DNA from 3 places in the Mediterraneibacter sp. NSJ-151 genome. Region 2 is predicted to be linked to each of the others. Evidence: riboswitches for the same ligand, from Rfam matches in the RefSeq annotation. Region 2 holds a riboswitch; each other region holds the start of a gene.
The links. Region 2 has a riboswitch for thiamine pyrophosphate ahead of LQE94_RS07260 (TenA family protein). Riboswitches for the same ligand answer to the same signal wherever they lie in the genome.

Region 1: linked by a shared signal. The riboswitch ahead of thiS (sulfur carrier protein ThiS) and the one ahead of LQE94_RS07260 (TenA family protein) in region 2 are both predicted to bind thiamine pyrophosphate.
Region 3: linked by a shared signal. The riboswitch ahead of thiW (energy coupling factor transporter S component ThiW) and the one ahead of LQE94_RS07260 (TenA family protein) in region 2 are both predicted to bind thiamine pyrophosphate.

What each region holds. Positions count from the first base shown of each region.
Region 1 covers NZ_JAKVPP010000012.1:17,343-27,956, forward strand. Annotated here, with positions in the region: gene LQE94_RS11865 (DMT family transporter) at 1-183, opposite strand, end outside; gene LQE94_RS11870 (thiamine phosphate synthase) at 357-944, opposite strand; gene thiH (2-iminoacetate synthase ThiH) at 1,003-2,217, opposite strand; gene LQE94_RS11880 (thiazole synthase) at 2,230-3,003, opposite strand; gene thiF (sulfur carrier protein ThiS adenylyltransferase ThiF) at 3,081-3,728, opposite strand; gene thiS (sulfur carrier protein ThiS) at 3,735-3,932, opposite strand; TPP riboswitch at 4,098-4,203, opposite strand; gene LQE94_RS11895 (amylosucrase) at 4,268-6,115, opposite strand; gene LQE94_RS11900 (alpha-galactosidase) at 6,150-8,339, opposite strand; gene LQE94_RS11905 (carbohydrate ABC transporter permease) at 8,458-9,303, opposite strand; gene LQE94_RS11910 (carbohydrate ABC transporter permease) at 9,303-10,181, opposite strand; gene LQE94_RS11915 (ABC transporter substrate-binding protein) at 10,199-10,614, opposite strand, start outside.
Region 2 covers NZ_JAKVPP010000005.1:223,343-233,956, reverse strand. Annotated here, with positions in the region: gene LQE94_RS07290 (hypothetical protein) at 1-149, shown strand, start outside; gene LQE94_RS07285 (DUF4316 domain-containing protein) at 163-1,083, shown strand; gene LQE94_RS07280 (hypothetical protein) at 1,083-1,781, shown strand; gene LQE94_RS07275 (plasmid mobilization protein) at 1,778-2,122, shown strand; gene LQE94_RS07270 (CD1845 family protein) at 2,208-2,498, shown strand; gene LQE94_RS07265 (relaxase/mobilization nuclease domain-containing protein) at 2,587-3,996, shown strand; TPP riboswitch at 4,054-4,153, shown strand; gene LQE94_RS07260 (TenA family protein) at 4,377-5,051, shown strand; gene thiD (bifunctional hydroxymethylpyrimidine kinase/phosphomethylpyrimidine kinase) at 5,048-5,851, shown strand; gene thiE (thiamine phosphate synthase) at 5,863-6,504, shown strand; gene LQE94_RS07245 (HAD family hydrolase) at 6,494-7,150, shown strand; gene LQE94_RS07240 (NUDIX hydrolase) at 7,153-7,638, shown strand; partial or broken gene LQE94_RS07235 (SrtB-anchored collagen-binding adhesin) at 8,257-9,843, shown strand; gene LQE94_RS07230 (stathmin-1-A) at 9,848-10,204, shown strand; gene LQE94_RS07225 (sensor histidine kinase) at 10,241-10,614, opposite strand, start outside.
Region 3 covers NZ_JAKVPP010000014.1:91,682-102,295, reverse strand. Annotated here, with positions in the region: gene LQE94_RS13345 (glycoside hydrolase family 88/105 protein) at 1-164, shown strand, start outside; gene LQE94_RS13340 (polysaccharide deacetylase family protein) at 255-1,124, shown strand; gene LQE94_RS13335 (L-rhamnose mutarotase) at 1,181-1,822, shown strand; gene LQE94_RS13330 (helix-turn-helix transcriptional regulator) at 1,857-2,726, opposite strand; gene kduI (5-dehydro-4-deoxy-D-glucuronate isomerase) at 3,001-3,864, shown strand; gene LQE94_RS13320 (gluconate 5-dehydrogenase) at 3,963-4,757, shown strand; gene LQE94_RS13315 (hypothetical protein) at 4,877-5,257, opposite strand; gene thiC (phosphomethylpyrimidine synthase ThiC) at 5,517-6,827, opposite strand; gene thiW (energy coupling factor transporter S component ThiW) at 7,132-7,638, opposite strand; TPP riboswitch at 7,780-7,892, opposite strand; gene LQE94_RS13300 (hypothetical protein) at 8,070-8,969, shown strand; gene LQE94_RS16550 (MerR family transcriptional regulator) at 9,023-9,301, shown strand; gene LQE94_RS13290 (YitT family protein) at 9,236-10,081, opposite strand; gene LQE94_RS13285 (leucine-rich repeat domain-containing protein) at 10,317-10,614, shown strand, end outside.

The DNA of each region.
Region 1 (10,614 bases), on a different contig from region 2:
TTTTTCTTCACTTTTTTGCTGCCCTCTGCTAATCACTCCCATAAGTACAGATGCGAGCAAAAATCTTACCATCATAATTTGAAAAGGCTTCATACTTTCCAATGCTATATCACTTGCCACAAAGCCTCCGCCCCATATGACTGTAACCAGTATAAGGGCTCCGATTGCCAGCCATTTCTTCATTATATTTCCTCCTAATTAATAGCTTCATCTTTTTGAACTTCTTTTCAGTGTACATTTTATTTCTTTGTAAGTCCAGTCTTTTCAAACAAATATTCTATGACTTCTGATTTTTCTTTTACTTTATATGTAAAAACGGGGTTTTCCGGCTTTAAAAAAGCCGGGAAACCCCGTCCCTAAAGGTTCATCATCCCAGACATGATGCATCCGCCTTCTGCGCCTGCCTGTTTTAGTTCTTCCCACTGTTCTTGATCAAACCGGATTCCTCCGATTGCATATACAGGAAGCTTCACCCTGCTGCAAACCTCTTTTAGAAATCCAAGCCCTCTTGGCGGAACACCTTTCTTACAGTTTGTCACATAAATATGCCCCGCTGTCAAATACGTTGCTCCAAGATTGACTGCTTCTTCTGCCTCTTCCACAGAATGAACAGAAGTACCTATTTCATTAAAATGTTTTTTCTCTTCTTCCGGAAGTTTTCTTAATTCTGCCATAGGAAGATGTATCGAAGTACATCCAAGATACGCTGCTGTTTTCCAGAAAGTATGTAAAATACATGTAACCTGATACTGTTTGCAGATTTCCATTATCCTTTCAGCCAAAATTCTATATTCCTCTTCTGACAAATCTTTTTCACGCAGGATAATTGCTTCCGGCTTTATCTGACATACACGTTCTATCTGCTCTGTAAATGGTCTTTCACACAATTTACGATTACTAACTGCTATGATTTTGAAATCCTGCCTTGCCAAATCGCAATTCATTTTTCGTCTCCTTTGTTTTTATGTATAAAATCTTTACCCGACTCAAATGAAGTCTGATTTACACGTAAATATAATCACTCATAACCGGCTGTAAATGACGCTCTAATAACGCCTGATATACCTCATCTACAGAACGTTCATCCGAAATTTCAAACTGGTCATCACCCTTATCTTCAATATCGTCCACATGACTTCCAATTCCTGTACTTACCCCCGCAGAAATTTTTGTTGCAGAAATACTTACCAGATTATCTCTGACACGTGCACACTCTCTCGTTGAAACTGTAATGCTTGCAAATGGCATAAACAGACGATATGCACAGACTACCTGTAAAAGCTGTGGCTCATGAACATCCATCGGATTGATTCTGTCATTATTAATAATCGGACGAAGTCTCGGACATGAAAATGCAATCTCTGCATGGGGATATTTTCGTTGTAAAAGGTATGCATGATATCCTGTTGCAAATGCATCTTTTCTGAAATCATCCAATCCAAGAAGTGCTCCGAAACCAACGCCTCGCATACCTCCTTTTAAAGCTCTCTCCTGTGCATTGACACGATATGGGAAGATTCTTTTATGTCCTGCCAGATGCAGCGTCTCATATTTATCCGAATTGTAGGTTTCCTGGAATACTGTAACATAATCCGCACCACATTCATGCAAATATGCATACTCATCCGAATTAACCGGATAGATTTCCAGACCGATTACTTTAAAATATTTTCTTGCAATCTTACAGGCTTCACCTATATATTCTACTGTAGATTTGCTACGGCTTTCTCCCGTAAGGATCAGAATCTCCTGCAATCCGGTTTCTGCGATCGCCGCCATTTCTTTTTCAATCTCCTGTGCATTTAATTGTGCACGGTTAATTTTGTTGTGACAGTTGAATCCACAATAAATACAATAATTCTCACAATAATTTGCAATATAAATCGGAGTAAACATATAAACACTATTTCCAAAATGTTTTCTTGTTTCCAGTTGTGCGGCCTGCGCGATTTCTTCCAGAAATGGTAACGCTGCCGGAGATAAAAGTGCCTTGAAATCTTCCGGGGTACGCTTTGAATGTGCAATCGCATTTTTTACATCTGCCGCTGTATATTTACTGTAATCATATTCCTCCATTGCACTTATTACCTGATCCATAATTTCCGAACCAATGTCTTCCATTCCCTGAAGATATGTCATATGATCAATTCTGTTTTTCTTCTGATCTTCCAGAATCTCTTCGCTTAAAATACTTTCATTAATATGTGTATTTTCCATCTTCACATCCTCCTAGTCTTCCAAAAATCCTGTCAGTGGTGAAGATGCACTTGCACCTCGTTCCAGTGTTCTTCCAAGTCCGGCAAGGTACGCGCTTCTTCCGGCCTCAATTGCTTTCTTAAATGCCTCTGCCATCTCTGCAACATTTCCTGCTGTCGCAATTGCTGTATTCGCCATAACTGCAGCTGCTCCCATTTCCATTGCCTCGCAAGCCTGAGATGGACGTCCGATTCCTGCATCAACAATAATTGGCAGGTCAATCTCATCAATTAAAATCTGTATAAAATCTTTTGTACAAAGACCTTTATTGGAGCCGATTGGTGCTCCCAAAGGCATAATACAAGCAGCTCCCGCATTGACAAGATCTCTTGCTGCATTCAAATCAGGATACATATACGGCATAACTACAAAGCCCTCCTTAGCCAGGATTTCTGTTGCTTTGATTGTCTCGTAATTATCCGGAAGAAGATATTTGGAATCTCTTACAACCTCAATTTTCACAAAATTACCACATCCAACTTCTCTGGAAAGTCTTGCAATACGAACTGCCTCTTCTGCATTTCTTGCTCCGGAAGTATTCGGAAGAAGTGTTACATTTTCCGGAATATAATCCAGAATATTTGCAAGCCCACCTTCATTAGCACGACGGAGGGCAAGCGTGATAATCTCTGCCCCCGCTTTTTCTACACATGCTTTCACAAGATCCAATGAAAACTTTCCTGATCCTAAAATAAAACGCGAATTAAATTCTTTTCCGCCAAGTGTAAATGTATCCTTCTGATTCATGATTTAAATCCTTCTTTCTATGTTATATTGTGATTTTTTAGAATAATCACCTTGTTTTTTAATCCCAAGATGCCCTTTTAGACATCCTCTTCTCCAAGAAGTAGGCGTGTGATCATATTTGCCTCATGCCCCGCACAGATTGCCACCCTTGGAGCCATCAATCCGTTTCCATAAGTCGGCTCTGTCACACGATCTCCACACAAGTAAAAATTTTTCATCATTCTCTTCGTACAAATCGTATTGCTACTCTCATAACCGGCCATTCCTGTTGCTGACACAAGCTTCTTTTCCGGAAAATATTCCAGAATCCCATTTACAAGCATCGCCTTTGCCTCTGGATTATCAAATGCCTCGCAGACAATCTGTGCATCCTCAAACAGCTCTTTCAGATTCGCTTCCGTCACCTTCACACAATCCGTGCGAATATCCAGATAAGGATTGATTTTCAAAAGCAACGATTTCAATGCATCTGTTTTTGGCATTCCTATATGCTCCATAAAATATTGCTGCCTGTTCAAATTTGTAATATCCACGACATCAAAATCTATCAAATGTAAACGCCCTACACCGATTCTTGCAAGCGAATAAGCCACATTCGAGCCCAATCCGCCCAGTCCCGCTATTGTCACCTGTCCTTGCGACAATAATTTCTGCTTTTCCGATGAATGTCGTTCATTCAGTGCCGCTTCAATTTCTTCTTTACTTAATATTTTTTCAGATGCCATTTGATATCAGCCCCCTCCTACAAATGTCACAACCTCCAGACGATCGCCGTCTTTGAGCATTGTATCCGAGTAACTATATTTTGGCAGAATCTCTTCATTCAATTCCACCGCAATCCTTTTTATCTGATAATTATTCTGTTCCAGATAATCTGCAACACTCATTTCAGATGCCAGTTGAATCTGTTTTCCATTTACTGTAATCATAACTGCTCCTTTCCTTATGAAATGAAAAAAGAGTTCATGAAAGAAATGTACCCGTGGTGGTGCACCCCTTCATGAACTCTTGTTCAATCTCAACTTATTCAATCTTCAATTATCAATTTTGCCTGATTATAAAGAAAGAGAGATACCAACAAATGTATCTCTCTAAAGTACTGCTTTATACATTCCTACGTTGGCATTATCCAAATCAGGTTATGGGTCGAAGTTCTCAACTTCCTCTCAGCCTGGTACACAAGCTCCCCGTGTTTTCTTCACATGCTTAGTATAAAAGCTTGTCTGGGAGATGTCAACCGTTTTCTCTCCATTTGGCCGGCATTTCACATTTTATATTTCATCCAGACAAAATCATACCCCTTTAAAACCGGATCTTTCACTTCTATAATCTCACCATTCACCAGATTTCTGAAAATGCCTTCTTCCTGCATCCACGCTGTCTGCTCTCTCTCACTGAAATTAAACAGTGCTATGAAACGCTCGCCCTTATATTCTCTAAGTATTCCTAAAATGCTGTCATTGTGAACATCATAAGTATACACTTCCGCTTCCTGAGAAAAGATTTTTTCTTGTCTTCTAATCTGTTCCAGGAGGTTCAACATCTGGAATAATTGTCCCTGTACGGTAGAAAGATCTTTCCTCTTATCTGCAAGTGTCCACTGGAATGCTCCTCTGTGGAGATAACGTGAATCAGATACTTTTTCAGGATTTTCTTTATAACTATAATCATTTACCTGCCCCAACTCATCTCCACTATAAAGCATCGGAATTCCCGACTGTGTCAACATATAAGCATGCAACATCAAATCTTCCTGTATCGCTATCTGCATTTTCTCTTTGTTGCCTTCAAATCCCGCTGCTTCAATTCCACACATAGACGCTGTCGTTCCGCAAAATCTTGCATCTTGTGTTACAGGATCGTCATTATATAATTCTCCGCGGCTGACACTTCCTTCTATCTTTCCTGTGAAATAATCATTCAGATAACGTTTATGAGAAGGCTCTTCCATTCCCCATTGCTTCATGGTATCAAAATCAAGTCCCCAGCCAATATCATCATGGCAACGAAGATAATTTAAAAATGTATATTGCTTCGGCAAACGACTTACAATATCCATCTGCTTCTTCAAAAGCCGGATATCTCTTGTTGCAATACTGTTCCACGTTGTTGCCATTGTTGTAACATTATATAGCATATGACATTCCGGTTTTTCGACTGTACCAAAATACGGTACCACTTTTTCCGGCTCCATAACAACTTCACCGAGCAGTATCACACTCGGGCAGACGATTTCCGCAATCATGCGCATCATTCTTACAATTGTATGTACTTCTTTCAGATTTCGGCAGCTCGTTCCAAGTTCTTTCCAAATATAGGGAACTGCATCAATTCGGATGATATCCATTCCCTGGTTTGCAAGGAAAAGGAAATTATACATCATCTCGTTAAATACTCTTGGATTGCGGTAATTTAAATCCCACTGATACGGATAAAATGTCGTAAGCACATAATGACCGATTTCCGGAAGCCATGTAAAGTTTCCAGGTGCTGTTGTCGGGAACACCTGTGGAACCGTTTCTTCATATCTTGCCGGAATCTCTCCGTTATCATAGAAGAAATACCGGCTCATATATTCCCCTTCACCGGCTCTTGCACGTTTTGCCCACTCGTGTTCCTCTGAAGTATGATTCATCACAAAATCCATGCACACATTCATATCATTTTCATGACATTTTTCTGTCAATCTTGCCAGATCTTTCATCGTTCCCAGGTCCGGCCTCACCTTCCTGAAATCTGCCACTGCATATCCGCCATCTGATTTTCCTTTCGGAGTATCCAAAAATGGCATAAGATGAATACAATTTACATTACACTCTTTTAAATATGGTAACTTTTTCTCTACACCTTTCAGATTGCCGGCAAAGTTGTCAATGTATAACATCATGCCAAGCATTTCTTTTTCTTTAAACCAGTCAGGATTCTTCTCTTTCTTAGCATCTCTCTTTTTTAATTCTGTGCCACGCTTTGAATAATAATCATACATCTGCTTACAAAGTTCTGCATACATTGCATCATTTCCATACAACTCCATGTAAAGCCAGCGCAGTTCATCCTGATGCTTTTCCATACGTTGCGTAAATATTTTTTCTATATTATTCACATTTCTCATCACTTTCTATTTCATTATCAACAATTTGATATATTTATTCCCTCACAAAACAATACTGATATGCCTGATATTCTCCCAATTCCACAGGCAATGGCATACCTCCATACATAAGTGCTGAGCCGGTATACCTTTTTCCACTTTTCTCTTCCCGATACACGGCTGCTTCTTCAAGTCCTTGAAGCTTAACATAATTTACTGTCATATTTCCGTGTATTGCCTGCATTACTATATTTAAAAGTACTTTGCTCTGCTCTTTTTCATCAGTGTAAACAAACTCCCATGCACAGATTTCTTCCTCTGTCGGATTAGATAAACGATAATATAATCCGTTCTGAATGATTGGCGCATAGCTTTTATATTCTGCAATCTGTTCTCTGATCTCCTGTTTCTCTTCTTCCGAAAGGTTCATAAGATTCAGCTCATATCCAAAGGTTCCGGACATTGCCACAACGCCTCTTGTATGAAGCGGAGTTTTTCTTCCTGTCTGATGATTCGGAACAGCTGATACATGAGAGCCAACTACTGACACCGGATAACCGAAGGATGTTCCATACTGGATTTGTAGTCTGTCAATCGCATCTGTATTATCGCTGCACCAGATTTGAGGAGTATAATACATCATCCCTGCATCAAATCTTCCACCTCCGCCACTGCAGCCTTCAATCAAAAGATTCGGATATCTCTGTACAAGACGCTCCAGAAAATCATAAAGTCCCAGCACATAATCATGTAACACTCTTCCCTGGTCTTTCGTAGTCGCTGAATAGATGTCCATCAAGCTTCGGTTCATATCCCATTTTACATATTCAATATTTCCCTGATCTAATACCTTGCAAATCTGACTATAAATTTCATCTACAACTTCTTTTCTTGAAAAATCAAGTACGAGCTGATTTCTGCTTCTGACCGGTCTTCTTCCCGGAATCGTCAATGCCCAATCCGGATGTTTTCGATAGAGCTCACTGTCTTCTGAAACCATCTCCGGCTCGATCCAGATACCAAACTTCACACCAAGAGCATTGATTCTCTCTATCAGATTTCCAAGTGTACCGCCAAGTTTCTTTTCATTCACAAACCAATCACCCAGTCCGCTGTTGTCATCATCACGTTTTCCAAACCAGCCATCATCCATAACAAGCATATCAATGTTTACTTCTTTTGCCGCTTTTGCAAGCTCATAGATTGTATCTCCCGTGAAATCAAAGTAAGATGCTTCCCAGCTATTGATCAATACAGGACGAACCTGTTCTTTATATTTTCCTCTGCAAATGTGCTTTCTGATACACTGATGCAGATTCTGAGATAATTGGTTCATTCCTCGTGAAGAATAGGATAATATTACTTCCGGTGCCTTGAACATCTCATTTTTCTCTAGCGGATAACGAAAAGCTTTCTCCTGAAGTCCAAGCATCATTCTCGTCTGATTTAATTGATCCTTTAACACTTCCCCTTGAAAGCATCCACTGTATACAAAGGACATCGCATAACAGTTTCCTTTATCTTCTGTCGTTTCTCTCTCAGCAAGAATCATCATCGGATTATACTGATGGCTGGAAGTTCCCCTGACACTTCCGATTTTCTGTGTTCCATGCACTACCGGAACTCTCTGGACATTTCTCTCCATCGCATGTCTACCATAAAATGTTAGAAGTTCATAATCTCCATAAAGGAAATCTAAACTTGCAGACTCTATTTTGTTCAGATAGATTTTCCCATTATTTCCATTTTTTATGCACACACTTCTTGTAATAATATCCAACTCTGAAAGAACACCATAAAGCAGAATCACTTTAACTCCTGTCACTTGATCTTCCATCAAAATTTCCAGTGTTTGCGCTTCTTCATCACTTGCATAAACTGCCGGAAGTCCTTCCAGATTATATTTTCCCTTAAGGATTGTATGACTCTTATATCGAAGATCACAGCTCATGCTTCCGTCTGCATTTTCAACTACTAAGGCAGTGCTTCTGAAATCGCCATTTCCATAGCAAGGAAACTCCTGCGGAAGTGTGTCCATAGAATAAGTACGATCTTCTCCTGCATCATACGGATTTCCTGAAAATCCTCTGTCATAATGTGTCAGAAGATAATCCATACATCCTTCTATCTTTTTTCCATAATACAGATGAAGCAAAAATCCATATTGGTCCACCTGCATCTGATATGTCGTATTTTTTGTCTGTAATGTAAATGTCCTATCTTTCTCGCAATATATAATTCCCATACCTAAAATACTCCTTTTTCTATTATAGCGAAGCAAGGGTTTCATTACTTTTTTGCTCCTGCTTCGCTATTTTTACTGTTCACACTATGTGCGACCAAAAACTTATTTCTAATTTTTATTATTTCACCGCTCCGTTTACAACTCCATTGAGGATATGCTTCTGACAAATCAGATAGAATACCAGAATCGGAAGCAATGCCAACAGATAAGATGCAAATGCCAGATTATAGTTTGTCCCAAACTGTGTCTGGAAGGTCAACTGTGCCAATGGCAGTGTATTTCCGCTTCCTGAGCCTGACATAATTACAAGTGGTGTCATTACATCGTTCCATGTGCCGAGTGCTGTCAGAACTGCAACTGTCGCATGCATTGGTTTCATAATTGGAAATACAATTTTCCAATAAGTTTTCCATGTGCTTGCACCATCCACGCAGGCTGCTTCTTCCAGTGCCAACGGGATATTCGTCAGATATCCGGAATAAAGCAACACATTCATCGGCATATAGAATACAACATACAGAATAATAACTCCTGCCCTGTTCGCCAGCCCCATCTGTGCTGTCTGCTTTACAACAGGCATCATCAAAATTGCAAATGGAACAAACATTCCGCTGACAACATAGAAATAGATGAATTTGTAAAATTTACTCTTTTTATTTCTTCCGATTGCATATCCGAGAAGAGAATGAATCAGAATAGAAAGTACAACTGTTACAAGCGTGATAAGCACACTGTTTCCAAGAGAATGCCAGAAATCTGTCACCCGCATTGCCTCTGCAAAATTTTCCAGACTGAAATGACTTGGCAACGAAAGGATTCCGCTGATGCTATTTGTCATCTCAGAAGGTTTCTTCAATGCAATTACAATTGTCATATACAATGGAAATGCAACTGTGACCAACCCAAGTAAAAGTAAAATTGTTACCGGCCAATTTACCCGTTCTTTTATTTTCATTTTTTCCATTACAGCTGCTCCTCCTTTTTCCCTGTGATCGTCATCTGTAATACAGAAATTACAACAATAACAATAAAGAATATCACTGCGTTTGCACTCTGGAATCCAAACTGACCGCCGCTCATACCATTGTTATAAATCAGATAAGAAATGGATTCTGTACTCTGCGCCGGACCGCCCTTTGTCAATGCCATAATCTGATCAAATACCATCAGAAAGTTTTTCACGCAAAGCACCATGTTAATGCTGAAGAATGGAATAATAAGCGGGAATGTCAGATGCTTGAACTTATTCCATCCTGTTGCACCATCAATTGCTCCTGCTTCGTAAATATCTTCCGGAACTGTCTGCAGCCCTGAAATGTAAATGATTGTATTCATCGCAATTGCCTGCCATGCACATACAATTACAACTGCGATCCATGCCAGTTTTGTACTGGACAGCATACTGGAGGAAAGTGTCTCACTTCCAAGCATTTCCCCGAAAGCCGGAAGAATGTATGTGAAGAAGTAATTGAAAATATATCCTACAACCAATGCTCCGAGAACATTTGGAATGAAATATGCTCCACGAAATGCACTCTTAAATTTAATTTTGCTGTTCAGTCCAAGTGCCAGGATCAGACTGATTGCATTTGTTACAATTGTAGCTACGATTGCTAATTTAAATGTAAACAGATAAGATCCTCCGACTCTGCTGTCTGTAAACAAATCTTGATAATTTCTAAGACCTACCCAGTCAAAACTTCCATAGCCTTTAAAATTTGTAAAACTATAAATCACACCTTTGATCAATGGCAATGTATTAAAACAGAAAAACAGCGCCACGATTGGAATCGTAATCAGAAGAAATGTCTTTTTTCTTCCACTCATTGATTTCTTTCCCATGCTTGAATACCCCTTCCTTAATCTTCGTTTGCATGTTCTTTCTCATAGTCTTCAACTTTACGGATGATATCACGGTTATATCTCTTCCAGTCTTTATCAAACTTTGTTAAGAATGCATCTACATCCCCCTTCATAAGGAATGTCTGAATCTGTGCATCTACTGACATCTCTGAAGGATAATAATGATCCTGATAATCTGCCATTCGCCCTTCTTCTATAAAACTTTTCACTCCATCAAGTGTTGAAGCAAGTTCAAAATCTCCTTCTTTACAAGGAACTGCTTTCTGTTCATCCAGATAACTCTGTACATTTTCGTCTTTCAAAAGAAAATCAAGTACTTCATATGCAGCTTCTTTATTCTTACAGTCTTTCATGACACTGAACTGGAGATCCACACCGGAATTCAATTTATTCTCCGACGCATCATCATTGG
Region 2 (10,614 bases):
ATGGAGAAGCGCTCTGTATCATTGGCGAATATGTCAACATCACAGATTCCGAACCGGAGCATAAGAATTCTCTCCGTCAGCAGCTAAAAGCAACAAAACCGGCAGACCCGGTAAAAAAGCAGCAAACTTCCAAACAGCAGGAACGATAAGGAGGGATGCGGAATGGAAAAGAAACGGACCTATGGTGTATGGGCGGTACGAAGCAGCACTTCTATTTTCGGACCGGCACAAAGCTGGTGCAAGGAAAATGGAAAACCGTTGGAATTTGATAGCAAAGCCGATGCTGAAAACTATGCAAAGGAAGCCAACGAGCATACGACAGCAAATGTCCGATACTATGTGAAAGAAAAAGAACCGGAACCCGGTGCTGTTCGGAAAGGAACATCTCAACCGGAGCTGGATGCACGCAGCCATGAAGAAGTGACACCAAGAAATGATGCATCGGAAAAACAAAATGAGATTCCGGGCAGACAGATTCCTTCTCAAACAGATCCGCTGGTAGAAATCCGCTCTGCGGTTCATAGTAATTACGCAGGCATGGTCGCTATGCTGGGTGCGGACAACCGTGTGTATTTGGGGCGTGAGGAACGCTGCCATTGTCAGGATATGCAGCCATCTTACTATGACAATCAGGATGGTTCCCTGTGCTTTGTCTGTGATCAGCCCGACATGTATTATTTTCTTTATGGAGAAGGCTGGGCGCATACCCAGACGGAAATGCTGGAACGAGGGCTTACCCTGCGCCAGTATGAAGAATTTGCAAGACTGCAAAATGGGGTCCTTGCACAGTTTACCACCCAAAGAGAAATTCTGTTTGCCGGACAGCCGTTTCAGGCGCCGGAGAGTTATCTGCGCAATGCGGAACTTTATGAGGAAGGACAAACCGGCAACTACAATATGCTGGATGGCAGGCTGAACAACGAACCTCCTGTGCGCCCGGATCTGACAGACGGACAGACGGATGAAGAAATCCGGGAGCTGGTGCCGGAAGCAAAGCCGTCTTTGATGGACCGTTTGAAAGCAGATAAACCGGAGCATGAAGCAAGGCAGATGATCCCTCCGGTGCCGGAAAGGGAACGCTGATGGCCGGGGTAAGATTTGAGGATGTAGATCTTTTGGGTGCTCTTTCCCGTATCGTAGATCTTCATACCCAACATTATAAAGAGGACTTTGACCTGGATAAGGAACTGATCTCAAAACTGGCTGTGTCAGAGCGTTCAGAGGATAAACAGCTTCTTTGGATGTCACGCCCTTGCGGAACCTATACCCTGCGCGAACGGGAAGTTTATCTGGAGGGCAGCCATGAAAACAAAGTGTGGCGGTTTTACCAGGAGCAGACAAATGATCCCGTTTTGGCTTATGCCATCTCTTTGAAAGAAGTCAGGGACGGAAAAATATTTGGCGATCTCTATCCGCTAAATTATAGAGAACATGTGGAACGGATGAAAAAATTGACCTGTCCAATCGGAAATGTAGCCGTTGCTTTTGAGGATGGAAATGTTATCACGATTCCCTATCAGGAACGGAGACAATTTATGAACCGGCTTATGCCAGAGCATGGAGCCCCTAAAACAATGACTTATCTGCCAGAAAATGAGCCGGAGCTGATGATAATTCTAAAACGGGAACGCCTCAAACGCAGCTATCATGCGACAGCCGGAAATCTGGAGGAATATCTTGATAAGCTGGAAAAGACCACCCTGCGGGAAAAACTCAAAAGAGCAAAGACGGCGGTTTCGACGCAGGAGGTCTCATCTCATAAAAGAGGGTTGGAACGATGAATGGCGGGCATAACAAAAAATCCGTCCGCGTCGAATTTGTCATGTCCGAAGCGGAGGCCGAACTGGTAAAAGAACGCATGGCGGAACTTGGCATTACCAACCTGTCGGCATATCTGCGAAAGATGGCCGTAGACGGTTACATCATCCACCTTGATATGGGAGATATTCAGGAAATGATCCGGCTTCTCCGCATTTGTTCCAATAACTTAAACCAATATACCAGACGGGCCAATGAGACCGGCAATATTTATGCCGCAGATATAGATGACATCCGCACCCGTCTGGATAGCCTTTGGGATGGCATGGACAAACTGATCCGGGGATTTGCAAACATTTCATAAACAGCCGGAAAGCCGTTGCTTTCTTTTTGCCGTCACGGTAAAATTTTTATAAGGGCAGATGCCCTTCTGAAAGGAGGCAAAGCGTATGCGTTTGATAGGTAAATTACTGGCACTTCCCTTTATGCTGGTTACGGGGATTCTTTATCTGGTATGTAAATTTTTAGTGGTTCTTTCCGGTGCGGTACTTGGGATTCTTTCTGGGATCATCTTTCTGGCGGCATTGGTGCTGTTCTTTGTCGCAGGATTTTTGCCGGGTCTTGCATGGCTTATGATCGCCTTTCTTATCAGTCCATACGGTCTGCCTCTGGCGGCTGCATGGCTGGTAGGGATCATTGGCGGGGCAAACAGTGCCTTAAAGGATTTTATATTTGGTTAAGCAGATTTGGCGGGGCGCATAGGCAGCCCCGCTCTTTTTCTGCAATTATAACTTCTCTGATTGGAATTAAGTTAAGGAGGTGACGAAAATAGCGACCACAAGACTGATGCCTCTGCATGTAGGAAAAGGTCGGAATATCTCTACTGCGATCTCAGATATTATTGATTATGTAGAAAATCCGCAGAAAACCGATTTTGGAAAATTCATTTATGGCTATGAGTGTGATACCCGGCTTGCTGATGCAGAGTTTCTTCTGTCCAAACGACAGTATGCAAATCTGACCGGCAGAAATCAGGGTGCAGATGATGTGATCGCCTACCATCTCCGTCAGGCATTTAAGCCCGGCGAAGTTACGCCAGAAGAAGCTAATCAGATCGGCAGGGAGCTGGCACTGAAGCTCACAAAAGGAAACCATGCCTTTGTTGTCTGCACCCATGTGGATAAGCACCATGTCCATAATCACATCATTATCAACTCTACTACACTGGACTGTCAGAAAAAATTTCGCAACTTCTGGGGTTCTACCTGGGCAATCCGGCGAATGAATGACAAGCTGTGTTTGGAACATGGACTTTCGATTGTAGAAAATCCGAAACCCAGCCGGGAGCATTATGGCACATGGCTGGGGAATAAAAAGCAGCCTTCCTTTCAGGAGCAGATACGCATTGCTATTGATGCTGCATTAGAGGAAAAGCCAAAAGATTTTGAGGAACTTCTACAGAAGCTGGAAACTGCTGGGCTGGAAGTCAACCGTGAAAGAAAACATCTTCGGTTCCGAGTTCCGGGACAAGAAAATTATACCCGATGCGATACGCTCAAAGGCGATTATACAGAACAAGCCATCAAAGAACGGATTGCCGGTACACGGACAGTAAAACCCCGCCATGCCTTTTCTAAAAAAACGGTTTCCAAAGTTGGATTGCTGGTTGATATTGAAGTTGCAATCCGTTCCGGCAAGGGCCCTGGTTATGAGCGCTGGGCAAAAGTGTTCAACCTAAAGCAGCTTTCTCAGGCAGTGCTCTACTTAAAAGAACATGGCGATATGGGTTATGAGGATCTTCTGGAAAAAGCCAACGCCACTACCACTAATTTCAATACCTTATCCGTTCAGATCAAAGATCTGGAGTCAAAAATGAACGCCAATGCCGAGCTGCAAAAACAGATCGTAAACTATGCGAAAACGCGGGCTGTCTATGTAGAATATCGCAAAGCCGGGTACAGCAAAAAATTCCGAACAGAACATGAAGCTGAAATTCTGCTGCACCAGGCGGCAAAGAATCATTTTGACGAGCTGGGAATCAAAAAGCTCCCCTCTGTCAAATCTCTCCGGGAGGAATACACCGATCTTCTGGAACAAAAACGGAAAGCCTATTCTGCCTATAAGCAGGCCAAAAATGATATGAAAGAACTTCATAATGTTCGGGCCAATGTGGAATACCTATTAGAGATTTCTTCCCCACCACAACCGCAGCGCAGCACAGAAAAATCCCGTCAATAAGGTTTGCTAACTTGAATTCTATAGACCTTGACTTTCCGGGACTTCTTAACTATAATAATACTCAAGCAGGGGGACTACCTTGTAGTTGAGAAGGTTAAAACCTGACCCTTTGAACCTGTTGGCTAATACCAACGCAGGGAGCTAAAGAATACAGATTCGTATTTTTTGGACATTCTCTGTTTTGGGAATGTCCTTTTTAATTGAATAAGATATGATATGTGTTTGCGAGGGAACTGAACAAGTTGAAAAAGGTAAGACCTGACCTCTGGACCTGTCGGCTAATACCGGCGTAGGGAAGCAATTTCTTACGCTCGTATTGCGTCTGAAAGAGCTTCTAATTGTTTTAGAGGCTCTATTTTTTTATTTTAGGAGGAACAAACATGGCATTTATGAAAGACATTTTAACCCGCAACATCCCCATTTGGGAAGAATGTGCAGCTACCCCATTTGTGCAGGAAGTGCAAACTGGAAAGCTACCTCTTGAAAAGTTCAAGAGATATATGATTCAGGATAGTATCTATCTGAAAAACTATGCCCGTATATACGGCAAGGCAATTTTTCATGCTGATACATTAAGAGAAATTCAGCTTTACTATTCCATGCTGAATTTTGTAAATGATACGGAATCAGAAGTGCGTCTGGATTATCTAAAGCAATTTTGCATGACGGATAATGATATTGAACTGATCGCTCCTCTGCCTGAAAATCAAAATTACATTGATTTCATGTTTGAGATTGCGTCACATGGAAAGAATGAAGAAATTTTAATGGCGGTTCTTCCCTGTATGCTAAGTTACAGCTATATATTCCGCAAATTGGCGGCTGTTCCTACAAGCAGACAGTCAAGATATTGGGACTTTATCAAAGATTATGCGGATGAACAATATGCAGAAAGCTGCAAAGAATGGTCTGCTTTTGCAGAGCATAAATGTGCCGGGTTATCAGTAGCAAATAAAAAGTATCTGGCTGATATTTTTGAAAAAGCAAGTTTGTTAGAGCTTGCTTTTTGGAAGATGGCCTATCGGAACGAGAGAATGGAGGAAAATGCAAAATGAAAAAAGTATTGTCCATTGCCGGATCAGATTGCAGCGGAGGTGCAGGTATTCAGGCTGATTTGAAAACTTTTTCTGCTCACGGTGTATTTGGAATGAGTGTTATTGTTTCTGTTGTTGCAGAGAACACCAGCCGTGTTATCGACATCCAAGATATTACCCCGGATATGATTGAAAAACAGATTGACGCCGTATTTGAAGATATTGAAGTGGACGCAGTAAAAATCGGTATGCTTTCTACACCAGAATGTATGAAAGCGGTGGCAAAGAAACTATTACAATATAAGCCCCAAAATGTCGTAATCGACCCGGTTATGTATGCCAAAAATGGCTGCCCATTGATGAATCCTACGGCGGTTTCCACCTTGATAGACACAGTAATTCCACTGGCCGATGTACTTACTCCGAATATTCCAGAGGCAGAGAAAATAGCAGATATGCAGATTTCCACAGTTTCAGATATGGAGGCTGCCGCAAGAAAAATATATGCCATGGGTTGTAAGGCGATTGTTGTCAAGGGTGGACATCATATAGGAAATGCTGTTGATGTCCTATTTAATGGAGAAAATTTCTACCATTTTGAAACATCCCGCATTGATACGAAAAATACTCATGGGACAGGCTGTACCTTTTCTTCTGCAATCGCTTCCCAGCTTGCAAAGGGAAAAAGTGTTCCGCTTGCAGTCGAATCTGCAAAGGCTTATGTCACAATGGCAATCGAACACTCTCTTGCGATTGGAAAAGGCTGTGGCCCAACGCACCATTTCTACGAATTGTATCAGCATGGTTTATCTAAAGAATAGGCAGGTGCAAAATGAACTTTGATTATACACTTTATCTTGTTACTGATCGTCAACTAATGAGCTGCGATAGCCTGACAGAAGCGGTAGAACAGGCAATTTTAGGAGGCTGCACAATGATACAACTCCGAGAAAAAGAATTGTCCTCATTAGAATTTTACAATCAGGCTGTTGCCGTGAAACAGGTTACGGATAAATACCATATTCCCCTTATCATAAACGACCGGATAGATATTGCAATGGCTGTGCAGGCTACGGGGGTACATATTGGACAGCATGATTTACCTGCGGCTGCCGTCCGCAAAGTAATTGGGGAAAATATGCTGTTGGGAGTATCTGCATCTTCCATTGCAGAAGCAATACAGGCACAACAGGATGGTGCAGATTATTTGGGAGTTGGCGCAATGTTCCCTACTGGAACTAAAACCGACGCTGATTCTGTATCAATGGAGGAATTACAGAAAATCCGCACAGCCGTTTCTTTGCCGATCGTTGTTATTGGCGGTATCAATAAAGGAAATACAGGGCGTTTCAAGCCCATGGGAATTGACGGGCTGGCTGTTGTATCTGCCATCATAGCGCAGTCCGATATAAAAGCTGCTGCTGCGGAACTGAAAGATTTATTTTGCGGAAAGGAAAAGAAACATGGATTTTAATGCGGCAATCTTTGATTTAGATGGAACAATTCTGGATTCAATGGATGTATGGGAGCATATAGATATTCAGTTTTTGAAAAAGAGAAATCTTCCTGTCCCGGAAAATTATGTAACTGAAATATGTGCAAGGAGTTTTGAGGAAGCCGCACAATATACCATTGATCTTTTTGGATTGCAGGAAACGGTAGAGGGAATTATTGAGGAATGGAATAATATGGCGGTCGAGGAATACAGTAACCATGTCGGTCTGCTGCCCCATGCCCTTGATTATCTTCTGCGCTTAAAAGAACATGGAATAAAACTTGCAGTTGCTACGGGGTTGCCGGAAAAGCTCTATATTCCATGCTTAAAGAACAATTCTATTTTAGAATTATTTGACGCTCTATGTTCAACAGATGAGGTTCAGCGGGGAAAAGAATATTCGGATGTCTTTGAATTGGCCGCAAGAAAATTAGGGGTTGCACCTGAACACTGTATTGTGTTTGATGATGTGCTTCCAGCAATTAAAAGCGCAAAGGCAGCCCGTATGTTAGCAGGCGGGATTTATGATAAGTATTCCGCAGATCAGCGTACAGAAATAGAAAGGATTGCGGATATTTACTTACTTGATTTTCGGCAAGCACCGATCCCACACAAAGAGGTATGAAAATGGAAAAATGGGATTTATATAATGCAAAACGGGAAAAGTCTGGAATAACAGTGTGCCGTGGAGAAATCATACCCAAAGGGCTGTATCATTTATCTGTGAGTGTATGGATCGTCAACCAGCAGGGGCAGTATCTTTTATCACAGCGGCATCCGAAAAAGCAATACCCTCTTTATTGGGAATGTACGGGTGGTTCTGTACTTTCCGGGGAAACCAGTTTACAAGGAGCAATCCGAGAGGTAAAAGAAGAATTAGGAATACTGCTTACTCCCGGAAGTGAAAAATTGATTTATCAGAGCAGACGGGAAAATGTGCAGGATTTTTACGATGTTTGGCTATTTCATAAGGATATAAAGATTGAAGAAATGCGTTTACAGGAAACAGAAGTTGTGGATGTTCAATGGGTAAATCCAGATAAGTTATTTGAGATGTTTCGCCTGAAACATCTGCACCCTCTAATTACCTATGTAGATCAGCTAATAGGCTGAAAAAGCGCCGGGCGCAGAGGTATCAAAGCCTCTGCATCTGGCGCTTCTTTTTTGTCCTTTTTCCCGCATTTAGAACCCCGTTTTGCGGGGAACAGGATAACTTTATCCACCTGCCTGCCGGCCATGCGGAAAAACCCTTGATTTCCGTGGACTTTTAACGCCCTAAATGCGTAGACAGGAGGTATCTTTTCCGCTGGCGCTCAGCCTTTTAATTCCATGTTGCACATGAGGCGGAAATCTTACTGCACCAGACAGCGAAGAATCATTTTGACGAACTGGGAATCAAAAAGCTCCCCTCTGTCAAATCTCTCCGAGAGGAATACACCGATCTTCTGGAACAAAAACGGAAAGCCTATTCTGCCTATAAGCAGGCCAAAAATGATATGAAAGAACTTCATAATGTTCGGGCCAATGTGGAATATCTATTAGAGATTTCTTCCCCACCACATGGAGGTTGTAGATAACGCAAGTGATGAAAACAACGAAAATACAAGGAGAAAGGCAACTGTTGTACCTATTAAAATAGAATATGTGTGAGAGGACAAGCCTTTCAATAATGTAGACGTTCAGAAATGAGCGTCTATTTTTATACCCAAAATGAAAGGAGCATTAGATTTTATGAAAAAGATGTTAAAACGATTGTGTACGTGCTTCTTAGCTCTTGCAACTGTCGTTACTGCTTTACCGACTACACCCGTCCATGCAGAAAGTAAGCAATACTGGACGGAAAGTGCAGAGCGTGTCGGTATCATTGAAAAAGTAATGAATGACGGTTCTATCGGTTCGACATTCAATGAGGGCTATATGAAAGTCGAGGGCGAAACTGCCTATTGTATCGACATCAATACAGATTTTAAGAATGGTTACAAGACCAGAGCTGACGCAAGCTCACGTATGAGTGCCGACCAGATTTCAGATGTGGCGTTATCCTTAGAGTATGTCAAACAGTATGGCGAAACTCACAAGGAATTGAACTACAAGCAAGTCTATCTGTTGGAACAATGTGTGGTCTGGCAGAGATTGAGCGTACATCTTGGCTGGCAGTGCGACAACGTGCGAGCTTCTTATGATGAAATTCCAAAAGCTACGCAGGACGAAGTTTTCTCTGGTGCAAGAGCCTTTGTCAAAGAGAATAAAGGACGCTATGAATGTGGCGGTTATATCTACTCTGGCGAGGGGCAGGAATTGGGACAATTCTGGGCGAAACTCAATGTTGGAAATGCGAAACTTCAAAAGACTTCCAGTAATACCAGCATTACAGACGGTAACGGGAATTACTCTATCGCTGGTGCGACATACGGTGTCTTTGCTGATAAGGACTGCACGAAACAGCTTGCCACCCTTACGACTGATGAAAACGGAAATACAGATGTCGTAGAGGTAAAGGCTGACACAGTCTATATCAAGGAATTATCCGCACCAGCAGGATATAAGGTTGATACAAATATATATTCCTTAAAGGTTGAAGCTGGAAAGACAGCGACCTTGAACGTATCAGATACACCAAAGGTAACAGACACTTTGATTGAACTCTTCAAGATTGATATGGAAACACAGAAAGACAATCCGCAGGGGAACGCTTCTTTAGCAGGTGCGGAATTTACATGGAAGTATTATACTGGCTTCTACAATAAAGACAATCTCCCTGCCGAAGCTACAAGAACATGGGTTACAAAGACAATCGCCGAAACAGACAGCGACGGTACAATCCATTATGTTACAAAATTAGCGGACACATACAAAGTATCTGGCGACAGTTTCTATATGCAGGACGGCAAGGCAGTTCTTCCACTTGGAACACTAACCGTAGAAGAAACAAAAGCTCCAAACGGTTACTTGCTGGACGGTGCATATATGCAGGCTGGCGATAAGTCCGAACAGATTAAGGGCTTATACCTTACACAAATTACAGAGGACGGCGACCTTGCCGTACTTACTGGAAGTAACCAGTTTTCCGTATCAGACAAGGTTATCCGTGGCGGTGTCAAAATTCAGAAACGAGATTTAGAAACGGGCGATACAAAGCCACAAGGAAGTGCTACTTTGAAAGATACTGCCTTTGACATCATTTCCTTAAATGATAATGCGGTATTGGTTGAGGGCAAGTTATACAAGAAAAATGAAGTGGTAAAGATAATTCGTACCGATATTGAGGGTATCGCTTCTACTTCTGCTGACCTCTTACCTTATGGAAAATTCCGTATGAACAATGAAAAAAGCAGAAACGCAGGAACAGGAATTTTTAGAAGTTTGTTCTTCTTACGACCATGACCTTTTAACTGGAAAAAAAGAAATGACATTGAAAGACTATGAACGAATTACTTATTTAGTTAGTTCTCTTGGGTATAGTCAATATCTTCAATTCCTTATTGGAAAATATATGGACTTAGCACAAGCTGACGAAGAACGAGAAGAAAGAGAACATGAAATATATTTGGAATATCCAGAGTATTATGAGGACGAGGGAATTTTAGAAGAAGAAGAAGAAAAATGGCTGGAAGAATTTTTAAATCAACTTCCAGAGAAGAAAAGAGAATATTTTGAAAAACTTATAAAAGAGAGTTAAAGCTACTAAAAAAGTTACTGTATTCAGATGTTCTGATCACAGTAACTTTTTATCATTATACAAGGGAAAACAAATGCTAATAGACAAAATATTTTTTTCGTAACTTACATTTTCAATTTTACCGTCAATCTTTTTCAGCAATTCCTTTACAATATACAAGCCCAGACCAGAACTTCCTTTGGTGCGTGATTTATCAACAGTATAAAACTTGTTAAATAATAAGTTTACATCAATATCATCAAGGGATTTTGTTGAATTTTTAATTGTGAACACTCCTTTTTGATTGATAGAAACTTCAATGTAATTATCTGAATAACGAAGTGCATTTACAATTAAATTTTCAATAATTCGTTTACAGATAAGGTTATTTCCGTATATCCATACAGGAGTATTTTCTGTTTGAATGGTTG
Region 3 (10,614 bases), on a different contig from region 2:
GAATTATGAAAAATATAGACAAAGACGGAACAGTTTTGAATGTATCCGGTGGAACAGGAATGGGAATGAATGCAGAGCATTATAAAAATATTCTTATTGCACCAATGGCATACGGTCAGTCTTTGACAATCCTTGCACTTGCAGAAGCATTGTTACACTTATAAAAATAGAAAAGATTTTCAGCCATACAGCATTTTGTCTGTATGGCTGAAGTGCATTGTAGAGATTCAAAATCAGACAGGAGGAGTGGAGATATGCTGAGATTAAGAAGAGATGTCATGTTATTTCCGGGAGGAAAGCAAAAGGCATTCACGATGAGTTACGATGATGGAGTTACGCAGGATGAACAGCTGATTACATTAATGGAACGATATGGAATCCGAGGAACATTTAACTTGAATCCAGGACTTATGGGAGATAATGACTGGCTTGTTCAGGGAGGCACCGGAGTAAATCATAATAAATTTTCTAAAGACAAAATTGCGGAAATATACAAAAATCAGGAGATTGCAGTACACAGCATGACACATCCGGATTTGACGAAAGTTCCTGTTGGAATGGTATCCTACGAGATTACAGAGTGTAGAAAAGAACTGGAAGAACTGGTGAAACATCCGGTGACCGGTATGGCATATCCGTTCGGAACCTGGAGTACCGAGGTAGAGCAGGTGGCAGAACTTTGTGGAATCACATATGCGAGAACAACAAAACCAACATACGCATTTTCCTTGCCACAAGATTTTCTGACGTGGCATCCGACTTGTCATCATACCGATGAAAAAATGTTTGAGTTATTAGATAAGTTCTTAGAAGCAATTAATCAAGAGAGATATATGGAGCCATGGTTATATTATCTATGGGGGCATGCGTATGAATTTGATTCCTATAATCAATGGAATGAAATTGAGAGATTTTTAAAGACAGTGGGAAACCGTGAGGAAATCTGGTATGCGACAAATGGAGAAATCTGTGAATATATCAATGCCGTGAAATCATTAGTATATTCTGCGACAGGCGACTATATTTACAATCCGACTTGTGTGGACGTATGGATGCAGGTGGATGGAAAAGCATATGAGATTAAAGCAGGAGAAACAATAGAAATTGAATACGAACATCGATAAGAAGTAGGTTGATTTTTACGAGAGAGAATTCAATCGCAATAGGGAAGGAGTAGAATATGGAACGTCATGCGGCAGCAATAGCAATAAATGAAGGAAAAATGAATGAGTTCAAGAAGAAACTAGGAGAAATCTGGCCTGATTTGACGGCGTGGCTAGATAAGAATAAAGTGGGGAACTTTAGTATCTGGAATGCAGAGAATCTTATGTTTGTGTATGGAGAGTGGCAGGATGGTGCAGCGTATTGTGTCGATGATGAGATTAGGGATATTATATCGAAACTCAGTGACACATTTACATGGATATCAACACCGGGGGAAGACATGCGATTAATGTATCACAATTTTGGAATCGTTCGTGAGAAGAAAGAACTTATCCGTCACAGAGTATTTATGACAAAACTTCATGATGGCTGTGAGGAAGAATATAAACGTCGTCACGATGCACTGATTGCACAGCGAGGGGATACGATTGATTCGGGACCGGACAGTAATTTTAGTATCTGGAGTGCCGGCGGATATATTTTTGGATATGATGAGATCGATATTACGATGGAAGAAGAGGAAACAAGCGAGGCTCATGCAAATACAGTTGCATGGGAGACACGCCAGCTTGAGATTATGGACTGGATCACAAATGATGTGGACTGGCTGACAGGGGAGCATCATGTGAGTAGCGTGAGGTTGGCGTGGCATAATTAAAAAATTATGGGTAACTATCCAGTCACCCATAATATTATGAATTAAACTGGGCATATTTCTTCGGAGATATGCCCACTGCTTTTGTAAATGCCTTTAAGTAATTGCTATAGTCATTAAATCCGCACATCTCACATGCTTCAGTCACACTGTATCCCTGACTAAGCAGAGATTTTGAAAGGGTCAGTCGTTTTGCAGTGATGTATTTATTGATCGTTGTTCCGGTAGCTGCTTTAAAAATACGACAGATATAGGAACTGCTCATATAAAAATGTGCCGACAAATCTTCTAAAGTCAGAGGTTCTTTTATATGAGAATTAATATAAGAAAGAATTTCATCCACTTGCGTATGATATTTGGATGTTGATTTTTCAGCATCATTTTTTATAGTAGCGGCACCTCTGTTTTGGAATGTCTGATTTAAAAATACCATCAATTCAAGAAAAACTGCTTTATCTAATAAATCTTCACCAATTCCTTCGTTTGATTGAAATTTATGAATAAAATAAATGAATCGATTTTGTTCTTCCGGTGTTAAATGGACACAGTGAGGCATATGGGTATCTCGAAAACTGAAGCAATGGTTCAGGTCGGTGTTTGGGGTAGAAAGTTGTGTCAGGTAATCTGGGTCAATAGATAAAATAATTCTTTCATGAGTTTCCTGATCAATCTGAGTTAAATGATGGCTTTCAAATTGATTGATCAAAAAAATATCACCGGGATGGATGTCATACAGACAATTATCAATCAGAAATTGTTTGCCACCGGAGATCGAATAATAGATTTCATAACAATTGTGAATATGCATATCCATGATTTTTTCATCACTATATAAATGAGCAAATGCAAAGGAATGTGTATCGATACAATTTTTCATAGATTCTTTGCATGTAGAACAAGCTTTCATTGGGTTAAACCTCCTTTTCTTTTGAATAAATATACGAATAATATTGCAATGTTTGAACAAATTGAGTCTATAAAACATGCAAATCTTGAACTCTTATTTTGATTATACGAGGTATGTTCAAAATATTCAACATTTACATCAACATTTCACAAGAAAAGGAATAAAGCGAATGGTATAGTATAGTCAAGAGATGAGAAAAAACTCATTAAAAAAGCAGAACTTCATTGTTTAGACAAATCAAATAGCTATTACAAAAAATAACAGGAGGATTATCATGGAAGTAAGAACAGCAGCATCACCAAGAGATGTAAAACACTACACAACAGACAGATTGAGAGAGGAATTTTTAATTCAGAATCTGTTCCAGGCAGACAAGATCAATCTGGTTTACAGCCACATTGACCGTATCATCACAGGAGCAGCAGTACCGGTTCAGGAGAAACTTGCACTGACAGCAGGGGATGAATTAAGAGCAGAATATTTCCTTCAGAGAAGAGAAATGGGACTGATCAATATCGGTGGAGACGGAATTGTGACAGTTGATGGACGTGTTTATGAAGTGAATGCAAGAGATGGAATGTATATCGGACGTGGATCAAAAGATATTACATTTGAAAGCAAAGATGCCTCATGTCCGGCTAAATTTTATTTGAACAGTGCTCCGGCACACGTTGATTACCCAACAGTACATATCAAACTTGAGGGAGAACCTGAAGAGGGTGTTGTGATTGTAAAAGATGAGAACAAAGTGGAAATGGGAACACTTGAAGATTCTAACCACAGAGTGATCAACAAATATATCGTGACAGGTCAGGTAGATAGCTGCCAGCTTGCTATGGGTATGACAAAACTTCTTCCAGGAAGCGTATGGAACACAATGCCAGCACATACACATGACAGACGTATGGAAGTTTATTTGTACTTTGATATGGAAGATGATGCATTTGTAATGCACTACATGGGAGAGCCACAGGAGACAAGACACATCATTATGCATAATGAAGAAGCTGTTATCTCTCCAAGCTGGTCAATTCACTCAGGATGTGGATCAAGAGCATACACATTTATCTGGGGAATGTGCGGAGAAAATCAGGACTACGGCGATATGGACAATATCGAGAATAAAGATTTGAGATAATAATAGAAGGGCTTTAAAAGCTCACGCATTTAATATACAAATAATAATCCTTAACATATAAACCCAATTATAAATAAGAAGAAAGAGAGGAATTTAACATGGTTAATTTTTCACTGGAAGGTAAAATTGCACTCGTAACAGGAGCATCTTATGGAATCGGATTTGGAATCGCATCTGCTTATGCAGAAGCAGGAGCAACAATCTGCTTTAATGATCTTAGTCAGGAAAAAGTAGATAAAGGAATTGCTGCATACAAAGAAATCGGTGTAGATGCACACGGATATGTATGTGATGTAACAGATGAAGCACAGGTTCAGGCAATGGTTGCTAAAATCAATGAAGAAGTTGGAATCATCGATATTCTTGTAAATAATGCAGGTATCATCATGAGAAAACCAATGCTTGAAATGGAAGCTGATGAGTTCAGAAAAGTAATCGATGTAGATTTGAATGCTCCATTCATCGTTTCTAAAGCAGTTATTCCGGGAATGAAAGAAAAAGGACACGGAAAAATTATCAACATCTGTTCTATGATGAGTGAGCTTGGACGTGAGACTGTATCTGCTTATGCAGCAGCAAAGGGTGGATTGAAAATGCTTACAAGAAATATCTGTTCTGAGTATGGTGAGTACAATATTCAGTGTAATGGTATCGGACCTGGATATATTGCAACACCACAGACAGCACCACTGCGTGAGAGACAGGCAGACGGAAGCAGACATCCATTTGACCAGTTCATCGTTGCTAAAACACCGGCTGCTCGTTGGGGAACACCGGAAGACCTTCAGGGACCGGCAGTATTCCTGGCATCTGATGCATCTGACTTCGTAAACGGACATATCTTGTATGTAGATGGCGGAATCCTTGCTTATATCGGCAAACAGCCACAATAAGAATCTTTTAAAATATCATAAATTGATAATATAGAAAAACAGCTCATTTTGTTTTGTTATGTACAAAATGGGCTGTTTTTAGGGTGCTATGTGACAGCGCCCTTTTATACAGTAGTATATTACTTTTGTTTCTGTAATTCTTCTTTTAATTTTTGGATTTCTTCATCCTTTTTCTTAAGTTCTTTTTCTTTCTGTTCTATATCTTTCTGCATTTCGTCAATCATCAACTTCGTTGTATTCCGGTCTAATTCTATCAACTCTTTCGAAAACATATTCATCACCTCTTCGACATTCCGGCAAATCTCATAGACTTGTGTGTACATTTCCCTGAAATCCGGATATCGTTCAATAATCTCAATGATTGCTTCCGGTTCATCCATGCACAGAAACGCAAGCCATGCTTCCAGCCTTGTTTCTATCTTTATTGTTCTGTTTTCATTGTGCTGAATCTGCTTAAAAATGTCAAGTGGCACGAAGATATATTTTTGTAGTAAATTCATTTTTGCTCCAGTGTTTGAAGTTTGTACAAAAAAATATTCTTGATACAACAGAAAGCTGTAATTTATTAGAGTGTTCTCGGCAAAATATATCTTATATGGTAAATCAACAGAAGCTAAAGTCTGTAAAAGAAGAAGCAAGGGGAAATCTATATTTAAAGGGTGATGTTTTGCGTACAATGTGGTAAAGTAAATTTCCAGAAATAAAAACTATGTCGTAAATAAGTAGCCAACAGGCTACTTATTTACGACATGTTTGGTTTTACAGTATATCAATATATTCTCCGGCAAGTGCTTTGTTCATACTTCTGACAGCGCAGAATTTTCCACACATGCTGCAAGTGTCACTGTGATCATCTTCCGGTTTTCTGCTGTCGCGGATCGCTTTGGCAGTTTCAGGATCTAAAGCACATGCGTACTGAGCATCCCAGTCGAGAACGCGACGGGCATCGGCCATCTTGTCATCAATATCACGTGCACCTGGAATTCCTTTTGCAATATCGGCTGCATGAGCTGCAATCTTAGAAGCAATGATTCCCTGTTTTGTATCTTCTACATTTGGAAGAGCAAGGTGCTCAGCAGGAGTTACATAGCAGAGGAATGCAGCACCACTCATAGCAGCTACGGCACCACCGATGGCAGCTGTGATATGGTCATAACCAGGAGCAATGTCTGTTACAAGAGGTCCAAGTACATAGAAAGGAGCTCCCATACAGATGCTCTGCTGTACTTTCATATTGGCTGCAACCTGATCAAGCGGCACATGTCCAGGACCTTCTACCATAACCTGTACATTGTGATCCCAGGCACGTTTTGTAAGTTCTCCCAAACGAACAAGTTCTTCAATCTGGCATACATCTGTTGCATCTGCAAGACATCCAGGACGGCAGGCGTCGCCAAGAGAAATTGTTACATCATATTCTTCGCAGATATCAAGAATTTCATCATAGTATTCATAGAATGGGTTCTCCTTACCTGTCATACTCATCCATGCAAATACAAGGCTTCCGCCACGGCTTACGATATTCATTTTTCTTTTATGTTTTTTAATCTGCTCGATTGTTTTTCTTGTAATTCCACAGTGAAGTGTGACGAAATCAACACCATCTTCTGCATGCATACGGATAACATCGATAAAATCATGAGCTGTAAGTGTTGCAAGGTCACGCTGATAGTGGATAACACTGTCATAAACAGGAACAGTTCCAATCATAACAGGACATTCGCTTGTCAGTTTGCGGCGGAAAGGCTGAGTATTTCCATGGCTTGAAAGATCCATGATTGCTTCGGCACCTAAATTTACCGCGCTCATTACTTTTTGCATTTCTACATCATAATCTTTACAGTCACGTGATACACCAAGATTGACATTGATTTTTGTGCGGAGCATACTTCCGACACCCTCAGCACTTAAGCAAGTATGGTTTTTATTTGCACAAATGGCAACCTTACCCTCAGCAACAAGTGTCATAAGTTTATCAACATCCATATGTTCTTTTTCAGCAACAAGTTTGATTTCAGGAGTGACAATTCCTTTGCGGGCTGCATCCATCTGGGTTGTGTAGTTTCTCATGTTATTTTGCCTCCAATCATTTTAATAAAAAAATAAATTATATTTATGACGTCAGCAAAATACGGACAGCGTACATGAAAGATGAAAGTCTGTAGTGATACAGACCGTTCATCGAAAAACCAACACGTCCAGTGAATGAGCATAGAAGAAATAAGAAAAAATATTTCTCTATGGATATGAAATATTTTTGCTAACGCCTACATCAGAGCAATCTGATGATATACAAAATCATAAAGCGATTTGCTTTTTTATAGCGGTACAAGGTGGTGTCCCCAATGTATCGCTTTTGGGTCAAACAAAAAAATTATGCTGTAGTGAGCTGTGACATCACTCCACTTTTCTGAAGGATTGAAATCAGGATAAATGCAAGAATACTTCCAGCCACAGTAGAAATAAGGAATGGTATTACATAAACGAACAGTCCTGCAGGTGCAGCACCCATAAGGAAACGGGCAACCGGATAAGCTGCGATACCACCAAGAATACCAGTACCGATAGCTTCAGCAAGACAAGTCAGGCTTAAGACTTTACATTTTTTGTAAACCAGTCCACAGCACAATGCACCGACCATACTTCCAGGGAATGCCATAAGGCTTCCAAGACCAAGTATATTACGAAGCAGGCTTGCACAGAAAGCAATGCCAACTCCCCAACCAGGGCCAAGTGTAACAGCTGCAAGAATATTGACCATATGCTGAACCGGAGCACATTTACTTCCGGCAACGGGAACGCTCAAAAAACTTCCTACAACTGCAAGAGCAGTAAGAACTCCGGCAAGTGCTAATTTTTTTGTTTTATTTGTTTCATTCATAATCTGAGTCTCCTTTTCTTTTTCTTCGGAAATGCGTTTGTCATTTTGAAAAAATTGAGATGAAAAAAGGATCCTCACCTGAAGTGAAGATCCTACCAGCTGTCCGAAATAAAAGAAATGAGATGCGAGGGCATCTCAATCAATTACATGGTATACATTCCCTCCGTTGGCATTATCCAAATCAGGTTTAAGTGGGTCGAAACGGAATTACGTTTCCTCTCAGCCGGCTTTCGCCAGCTCCCCAGTGACAATATAAAATTGTTGTCTAGTGATATTATGCATCTATATGTATGAAATTGCAAGGGGAATCTTAAAAAATGGAAACTTTGAGTGAACAGTAACAATTTGAAAATTAATATATTATATTATATATTCTAAGTAGTAAGTGGAATATAGATTTCGCAGATAAATTGAAAGAGAGGAAGAATGTTATGAAAGAGCTTATATTATCTCAGCAATATGCGTTACTTGCGTTAAACGGACAGGAGAGCCTTCATCCAAGCGTGGCAAAAAATGCGGTGCTGCGTGCGGTTGCTGCGGCACAGGTGTTGGAAACAGAGTTGGGGAGAGATATAAATTCATTTTCAGAATTTTCTGCAGCATTACAGAAAGCAGTGCAGATAGCAAAGACTTTGAAGAAAAAAGAAACATCTCAGATTGAGCAAGAAGTGGTAAATGCTCTGAAAGCAGAAGAACTTTTAAAGGAAGTTCCGGATCTTCTGGGATGTGATATGGATTATGATACATCAGGTGTTGAACTGAAGGCATATCTTAGTGATGAGATAAGTTATGTTAGAATAAAAGAAGGCCTTCGTGCAGAGATTTTAGAGGATGGTCCAATTAGTTTGGAATATGCAGTCTTATTATGGCTTCTTCGTGAGAGTGGTTGTATTCATGATTTGTTTTCTGTATCAGAGCAGAGTCGTGTAGAAGAGCGTATGACAGAGGCTGCCACGCAGGATGAGCAGTATCGTACACTATGGGAAGCAGAGTTCCACAGTATTTTCGAAGGAGTTATGAATCGTTTTATAAAGACAAAGAGTAAGTTGTTCAAGAATCCATATTTAGAAGGTGTAAATCTTGCGTTCCCTTATCTTGACAGAAGGAAATCTGTATTTATAGATATGGTTATTTGGGGGACAAATGTAGCAGACAGAAGGGCTGCGGCAGTAGAATATCTGAGTAAAAAAGGATTTACAGTAGAAGAAATAAGAATAGGCAGTGAGACATTGCTGAAAATAGGAAATATATATTATCGTATATTCCCGATGACAAAAACGGCGTATAAAGTACCGATTCAGGGAGTTAATCTGGTACCGGCATACTGGTAGTAAGAAAAGGGTATTGACATAACAAGTATGTGAATAGTGGAAAAGGTGAGCAGATGTCAAGACAGAGAAGTATGGAAGTAATAGAACAGGCGGAATATGTGACAATCGGAGAACTTGTGCGGCTTACGGCAGTACGCTACAGTACTTTGAAGTTCTATACGGAGGAAGGTATGCTGCCTTTTGAGCAGGCAGAGAGAACGCCTATCTTAAAAGAGAACCAGTCCGACTCAAAATTTAAGTTGAGTCGGGCTGGTTCTCTTTTTACTTTACACACTATGAAATCCCTTACCGATAATCTCACTTGTATTCGATATCAAGATAAATGCTGTTGACTGATTCTCCTTGATATAGTTACGAAGTTTAATTGCCTGAGGGCGGTTGAGTGCAGTGAAGATAATATATTTTTCATTTCCGGTAAATGCACCCTGGGCATCTACAACAGTTGCGCTGCGGTTTAGCTCATTTACAATGAAATCACAAATAGGTTGTGGATCATCGCATACAACATTAAAATATTTCGAAAGATTAAAGCTTTCAATAAAGTTGTCGATCATGAAAGAACGAACGGCAAGTCCGAGGAAGGAGTACAGTCCGGTTTTGATGTCAAATACAAAGCATCCGGCAATTGTGATCAGAATGTCGGATACGAGCAATGCTTTTCCGATATCGAAACTGCTGTATTTTTTAATAATCATAGCAATGATATCCGTCCCGCCACTTGATGAGCCGATATTAAAAAGAATGGCAGAGCCAAGTGCAGGGAGTGCGATTGCAAAGCAAAGTTCTAACATCGTCTGGTCTGTCAGAGGATGGGTCATTGGACAGACACGTTCTAAGACAGAAAGTGCAACAGAAAGCAGAATACTGCAGTAGGCAGTTTTTGCTGCAAATTTTTTACCCAGTACAAAAAATCCAAGTAACAGCAACAGCATATTCATGATAAATGAAAAATCACTGGCGGATATTTTCCCGGTTTTGGCAACCAGTACGGCAAGACCGGTGATACCACCAAAAGTAAAATTGTTTGTAAATTTGAAAAAATAAGTTCCAACTGCCATAATGAGTGTGCTGACAGTCAGTAAAGTAAAGTGTTTTAGCTTACTTATATTCATATGAATCCTCCTGAAATTTGCTTATGTTACCTATAAGAATTCAAAAGAAAATTCTTTTAATTACTGTTTATAAAATGCCATGTGAACAGTAATTTTTTTCCATATACCAACCGAATTGTAACGCGAGGATATTTATTTGTCAACGCAAAATAAAATCGTACAGATAAAAGTGCAGAAAAAGAAAAAAATTTTATGCTATAATAAGAAAAGTGAAAAATTTCGAGGGTGTAAAAGTATGAAAATAGAGTATCGAATTCAAAAAGATTATATAGAAATTGTCCGTTGCTATGGAGTGGATTCCTGCGTAACGCTTCCGGCACAAATTGACGGATATCCGGTAAAAAAAGTAGCTGCATACACATTTTCGGCGAGAAAATCACAGGAAGATGCGGATGTGCTTACATATGAAAGTGAAGACGGTCTTCTGCTGGAAGAAAATAATAAATTGCTTGCGGGAGTAGATGTGGAGAAAGTTATCTTTCCAGAGACTGTTGAAGAAATCGGTAATTATATCTTTTATGGCTGTAAGGAAT